DNA from 2 places in the Streptomyces sp. CNH287 genome. Region 2 is predicted to be linked to the other one. Evidence: riboswitches for the same ligand, from Rfam matches in the RefSeq annotation. Region 2 holds a riboswitch; the other holds the start of a gene.

Region 1 (3,382 bases), on a different contig from region 2:
CTTCGGCTTCCTCCTCCTCCCGCGGCGGCCGGTGACCGGGCTGCCGGGAGGGGCGGACACCGCGCCCGGCACCGGGCCGCCTTGGGGCGAGGGGCGGTCGGCGGAGACCACCAGCGCCGCCAGCAGCGTGGTCAGCGGCACGGAGACCACCAGCCCGATCGAGCCCACGAGCGTCCGCACGATCTCCTGCGCGACTAGTTCGCTGCCCGCGACCGTGCCGACGCTGGACTCGGCGATCGTGAAGAGCAGCAGCAGCGGCAGCGCGGCGCCCGCGTACGCCAGCACGAGCGTGTTCACCACCGAGGCGATGTGGTCCCGGCCGATGCGCATGGCGGCGGCGTAGAGCTTGCGCCTGCTCGCCGCGGGGTCCGCCTGGCGCAGTTCCCACACGGCGGACGTCTGGGTGACGGTCACGTCGTCCAGGACGCCGAGCGAGCCGATCAGCACGCCCGCCAGCAGCAGGCCCTGGATCTCGATGTCCGGGTAGAGGCCGTGCACGAGGCCGGTCTGGTCGTCTGTGTTGCCGGTCAGGTGCGCCCAGCCGATGAACAGCGAGCCGAGCAGCCCGATCAGCAGCAGTGAGACCAGCGTGCCCAGCACGGCGACCGACGTACGGGCCGAGACGCCGTGGCACAGGTAGAGCGTCACCAGCATGATCGCGCTGCCCCCGACGACAGCCACCACCAGCGGGTTCGAGCCGTCGAGTATCGCGGGCAGGATGAAGAGCGTCAGCACCGCGAAGCTCACCACCAGGCCGACCAGCGCCAGCACCCCGCGCAGCCGCCCCACCAGCACCACCACCAGGGCGAAGATCCCGGCGAGCAGCGCCATCGGGAACGTGCGGTCCACGTCGATCACGCTGTACTGGAGTTCGCGCGGCGCCTTCTCCGCGTACGCGACGACCACCTGCTGGCCGGTGCTGAGGGTGCGGGTCGCGTCCGGGGTGATGATCTCGGTGAACTTGCGGCCCTTGTCCTTGCCGCCGGTCACCTCCACGGTCGCCTTCTGGCACAGGTCGGCGGAGCCGTCCTCCTTCGGCCCCGGCTGCGCGCCCGGCCCGCCCTGGCCCTCCTTGCCCTGCGGGGGCGGCGGGGGCTGCTCGCCGGCGGGCGGCTGCGGCTGGGCGTTCACGTCCGCGCAGTTCACCTCCTGGACGGAGGTCACGCGCGCGTCGAAGGTGGGCCGGTCGAAACCGACCCCGCCGGGCCCGCTCTGGTCCGAGGTGCCGCCCGGCCACAGCACGATCAGCCCGATGGCGACCGCGGAGGCGAACGGGATCAGCACCACCGCGATGACCTTGCGCAGCCGCGCGGAGACGGGCGCGGCGGGGCCGTGGGCGTGCGCGTGGCTGTGGCCATGACTGTGGCCGTGCGCCTGCGCGGGTGCCTGCCCAGGCGCCGGGCCGGGCCCCGGGGCGGGGCGGCCGGAGGGGTCCGGGACGGCCCCCGGGGCGTGCTGCGGCGGCGGTGCGCCCGGGCGCGGGCGCCGCGGCGGATCGCGGGGTGGCGGTGGCTGCGGTGTCGGGGTCACCGGCAGATCATCGCAAGTACCCGGGGGCACCCTGGCCAGCACCACGGGTGTGCCGTTAGCGTGGGGCCACCTTTTGCACATCGCGGGAGCTCCGAGCACGGGGCTGAGAGGGCGCTGGAGAAGCTGCGCCGACCGCCGAACCTGTTACCGGGTAATGCCGGCGTAGGGAGTTGGGTCTCATGACCACGCAGGACGCACACACGCGCGCCGACGTGTCCGCACCGCGCAAGCCGGGCTGGCACAAGGGCTATGTGAGCGGGTCCCGCCCGGACATCCGGGTACCGGTCCGCCAGGTGCACCTCACCAACGGCAACGACGTGACGCTGTACGACACCTCCGGTCCGTACACCGATCCGCAGATCGAGACCGACGTACGCCGCGGGCTGGCCCCGCTGCGCGAGAACTGGATCATCGCGAGGGGGGACACCGAGGAGTACGCGGGCCGGGAGCTGCGGCCCGAGGACGACGGCATCAAGCACACCGCGCCCCGCGGCGGCCTCGTACGGGGCACGGCGGCGGACCTGGCCGGGCTGGACGCGGTCTTCCCCGGCCGCCCCCGCCAGCCCCGGCGCGGCCGGGAGGGTGCCGACGGCACGCGCGTCGCGGTGACCCAGCTCGCCTACGCCAAGCGCGGCGAGGTCACCCCCGAGATGGAGTACGTCGCCGTCCGCGAGCGCTGCGCGCCCGAGTTCGTACGCGACGAGATCGCGGCGGGCCGCGCCGTACTGCCCGCGAACGTGAACCACCCGGAGATCGAGCCGATGATCATCGGCAAGAACTTCCTGGTGAAGGTGAACGCCAACATCGGCAACTCCGCCGTCACCTCCTCGATCGAGGAGGAGGTGGAGAAGATGACCTGGGCGACCCGGTGGGGCACCGACACCGTGATGGACCTCTCCACCGGCCGCAACATCCACACCACTCGTGAGTGGGTGCTGCGCAACTCCCCGGTGCCCATCGGCACCGTGCCGCTCTACCAGGCGCTGGAGAAGGTCGACGGCAAGGCGGAGGAGCTGTCCTGGGAGGTGTACAAGGACACCATCATCGAACAGTGCGAGCAGGGCGTGGACTACGTCACCGTGCACGCGGGTGTCCTGCTGCGCTACGTGCCGCTGACCGCGCGGCGCAAGACGGGCATCGTCTCGCGGGGCGGCTCGATCATGGCCGCCTGGTGCCTGGCACACCATCAGGAGAGCTTCCTCTACACGCACTTCGAGGAGCTGTGCGACATCCTGAAGACGTACGACGTCACCTTCTCGCTCGGCGACGGGCTGCGTCCGGGCTCCATCGCGGACGCCAACGACGAGGCGCAGTTCGCGGAGCTGCGCACGCTGGGCGAGCTGAACCGGATCGCCAAGGCGCACGACGTGCAGACCATGATCGAGGGACCGGGCCACGTCCCGATGCACAAGATCAAGGAGAACATCGACCTCCAGCAGGAGATCTGCGAGGAGGCCCCGTTCTACACGCTGGGCCCGCTCACGACCGACATCGCACCCGCGTACGACCACATCACCTCGGGCATCGGCGCGGCGATGATCGGCTGGTGGGGCACGGCGATGCTCTGCTACGTCACGCCCAAGGAGCACCTGGGGCTGCCGGACCGGGACGACGTGAAGACGGGCGTGATCACGTACAAGATCGCGGCGCACGCGGCTGACCTGGCCAAGGGCCATCCAGGGGCGCAGGACTGGGACGACGCGCTCTCGGACGCGCGGTTCGAGTTCCGCTGGGAGGACCAGTTCAACCTGGCGCTGGACCCGGACACGGCACGGGAGTTCCACGACGCGACACTCCCGGCGGAACCGGCGAAGACGGCGCACTTCTGCTCCATGTGCGGGCCGAAATTTTG
Region 2 (3,382 bases):
TGCCCAGCGCCTCACGGGCGAGCCGGGCGGTCAGCACGGCCTCGCCGGCCGTGTAGCAGCCCGCCGTGTTCGGCAGCACCTGGATGCCGTGCCGTTCCAGGACGGAGAGCACCGAGCCCCGCACGGTCGGGTCCAGGCGGCGCATCGCCACGGTCGTCAGCTCGGTGCCGGAGGCCAGCAGGGAGCGTTCCATGACGTCGAGGCTGGGGGCGCCGCCGGTGCCCATGATCAGCCGGGAGGTGAAGGAGGCGCCGCCCAGGAGCAGCGGATCGGGAGCGGTGGCGGTGCCCGCGGTGGCGGTGCTGGTGCTGGTACGGGTGTCCGCGGTGGTGTCGGTGCTGCTCATGGCGGGTCTCAGCCTCCCTGTACGGCGGTCAGGACCTCGACCCGGTCGCCGTCGGCGAGCGCGGTCCGCGCCCACCGGCCGCGCGGTACGACCGTCTCGTTGACGGCCGCCGCGACCCCGGCGGGGGCGGCCGTCAGCTGGCCGACGAGCAGGTCGAGGGTGAGGCCGCCGGGCACGCGCCGGGCCTCCCCGTTGACGGTCACGGTGCGGGTGGAGTCGGTGGTGCCGTTCATCCTGGCTGCTCCTGGGAGAGGGGCGCGCCGAACCGGCGCGGCGTGAAGGGGCGGGCGTGCTCGGGGAGTTCGCCGGTGGCCAGCAGCTCACCGAGCACGTCACCGGTGACCGGGGTGAGCAGCACCCCGTTGCGGTGGTGCCCGGTGGCCATGATCAGGCCGGGAAGCGCGGTGGGCCCCAGCAGCGGGGCGTTGTCCGGGGAGGCGGGCCGCAGTCCGGCGCCGGTCTCGGCCAGCGGCAGTTCGGTGATGCCCGGGATCAGCTCGTGCGCGTCGCGCAGCAGCTCGTAGACCCCGCCGGCGGTCACCGTGACGTCCCAGCCCAGTTCCTCGCTGGTGGCGCCCACCACCAGCTCGCCGTCGGCGCGCGGCACGAGGTAGAGGTGCCCGCCGCGCACCACGGCGCGCACCGTACGGGAGAGGAAGGGCGCGTACGCGTCCGGCACCCGTAGCCGCACGACCTGCCCCTTGACCGGCCGTACGGGGGGCAGCACCTCGCCGGGCACGCCGGCCAGCCGCCCGCTGTCCGGACCGGTGGCCAGCACCGTGTGCGCCGCGCCCACCTCGGTGCCGTCCGCCAGCACGGCCCCGGTGGCGCGGTCGCCCGCGACCGCCAGCCGGGCCGCCGCCACGCGGCGGAAGGCCACGCCCGCCCGTTCGCAGGCGGCCAGCAGCGCGGCGGCCAGGCGGCGCGGATCGACCTGGTGGTCGCCGTCCACCCGGAGACCGCCGCGCACGGAAGGGGACAGCATGGGCTCCAGACGCCGGCAGTCGCGGCCGGAGAGCCACTGGGAGTCCAGCCCGCAGCGCTGCTGGAGGGCGTGCAGCTCGCGCAGGTCCGCCCGGTCGTCGGCGTCGAGGGCGACCGCGAGGGTGCCGCAGGCCCGGTAGCCGGTCGGCAGGCCGCTGGCCTCCTCCAGCTCCCGGACGAAGTCCGGGTAGCGTTCGGCGGAGGCGAGGTTGAGGGCCAGCAGGGCCTCCTCGCCGTAGTGCAGCTCGGTGACCGCGGCGAGCATGCCGGCCGCCACCCGCGCCGCGCCGCCGCCGGGCGCCGGGTCCACGACCTCGGTACGCAGGCCGCGCTGCGCCGCCCGCCAGGCGGTGACCAGTCCGATGATGCCGCCGCCCAGGACGAGCACGTCCGTTCGGGGATGCGCGCCGCGCATGGGAAAGCAGTCCTCCCTTCGCCGGTATGACCCGGATCAGGTTCGTACGGTCGGAGGCCGTCAGCCTCCCTCTCAGCCCGGTACGTCCGGGCTCCCGCGTATGTCGTACGCTCGCCACCCTACTGCGCCCCTCCGGGCGCCGGGCAAGGAGCCGGTGCACTCCGCCGTCCGTACGGTCCCGGGGCGTGCGCCGAAGCCTCCGCACCCCCGGGAGCCCGACCGTGCACCCCTCGCTCGACGGCCAGGTGTGGGCCGCGTACGAGGGCGGTGACGTCGCGCGCGGCCAGCTGGTCGGGACGCGCACGGGCGACCGGCTCGACTTCCGCTACGTCCCATTGCGCTCGGACGGGACCACCGCCTCCGGGCACTGCGTCAGCCGCGTCACGGCGCTGCCCGACGGCCGGCTGCGGCTGGAGGAGGGCTGGCAGTGGGAGTCGCAGCCGGGCAGCGGCACCAGCGCGGTGGAGCAGGTGCCGGGCTGACGGCCGGGCGGCTCCATGCCCGGCCCTGGTGGGGCCGGCCCGCGCGCGCCTGGTCGTTAGAGTGACGGGGTGACTGACAGCCCTGAGCGGAATCCGGCACCCGAACACGTCGTCATCGTCGGAGCCGGGATGGCCGGGGTGCAGACCGCCGTCCAACTGCGCGAGCAGGGCTGGGCGGGCGCCGTCACGCTGATCGGCGCCGAACCGCACCGGCCGTACGACCGGCCGCCGCTGTCCAAGGCGGTGCTGCTCGGCAAGGTCGAGGGCTCGGAGTTCGACATCGACTACGACGACCTGGCCATCGGGCTGGAGCTGGGCCGCGTGGTCACCGGGCTGCGGCCCTCGGCGCACCGGCTGGACCTCGCCGCCGGCGGCACCCTCGCCTACGACCGGCTGGTCCTGGCGACCGGCGCCGAGCCCGTCGTGCCGCCCGGCTGGGAAGCGGGCATCGCGGCGGGTCCCGGCCCCGGGGTCCACCTGCTGCGCACGCTCGACGACGCCGCCCGGCTGCGCCCCGTGCTGCTGGGGCGCGGCTCCGTCGTGGTCGTCGGCGCGGGCTGGATCGGCGCCGAGTTCGCGACGGCCGCGCGCGAGGCGGGCTGCGAGGTGACGGTCGTGGAGGCCGCCGGACTGCCGCTGGCGGGCGTACTGCCGCCGGAGGTCACCGAGCACATGCGCGACTGGTACGCCGAGGGCGGGGTCCGGCTGCGCGTCGGCATCCCGGTGACCGCCGTCGCGGCGGACGGCGTGCTGCTCGCGGACGGCGAGCGGCTCGCCGCCGACGCGGTCGTCGTCGGCGTCGGGGCGCGGCCCGCGACCGGCTGGCTGGCCGGATCGGGCGTCGCGCTGTGCCCGGACGGCTCGGTCCGGGCGGACGCGGGGCTGCGCACCTCGCAGGCGCACGTGTACGCCGTCGGCGACTGCGCCTCCTTCCCCTCCGCCCGCTACGGCAGGCGGCTGCTGGTGCACCACTGGGACAACGCGCTCCAGGGCCCCCGGGTGGTCGCCGCGAATTTGGTGGCCGAGTGCCGCGCGGGGCGGGCCGAGGAGAGCGTGGAGTACGACCCCGTGCCGTACTTCTGGTCCGAGCAGTTCGGCCGCTTCGTGCAGTACGTCGGGCAGCACTCGGAGGGGGACGAGCTGGTGCGGCGCGGC

The links. A riboswitch is a leader RNA that binds a small molecule or an ion and turns the genes downstream of it on or off. The one in region 2 is predicted to bind thiamine pyrophosphate.
Region 1: it holds a riboswitch for thiamine pyrophosphate, as region 2 does, so the genes downstream of both, thiC (phosphomethylpyrimidine synthase ThiC) here and thiO (glycine oxidase ThiO) in region 2, are expected to answer to the same signal.

Annotation. Positions count from the first base shown of each region.
Region 1 is NZ_AUKQ01000013.1:173,475-176,856, reverse strand. It holds gene H299_RS0114810 (YibE/F family protein) at 1-1,530, opposite strand, end outside; gene H299_RS0114815 (DUF5326 family protein) at 1-35, shown strand, start outside; TPP riboswitch at 1,603-1,716, shown strand; gene thiC (phosphomethylpyrimidine synthase ThiC) at 1,710-3,382, shown strand, end outside.
Region 2 is NZ_KE384251.1:171,348-174,729, reverse strand. It holds gene H299_RS0124440 (thiazole synthase) at 1-226, opposite strand, end outside; gene thiS (sulfur carrier protein ThiS) at 355-579, opposite strand; gene thiO (glycine oxidase ThiO) at 576-1,745, opposite strand; TPP riboswitch at 1,741-1,853, opposite strand; gene H299_RS36055 (avidin-fold protein) at 1,931-2,227, shown strand; gene H299_RS0124420 (oxidoreductase) at 2,357-3,382, shown strand, end outside.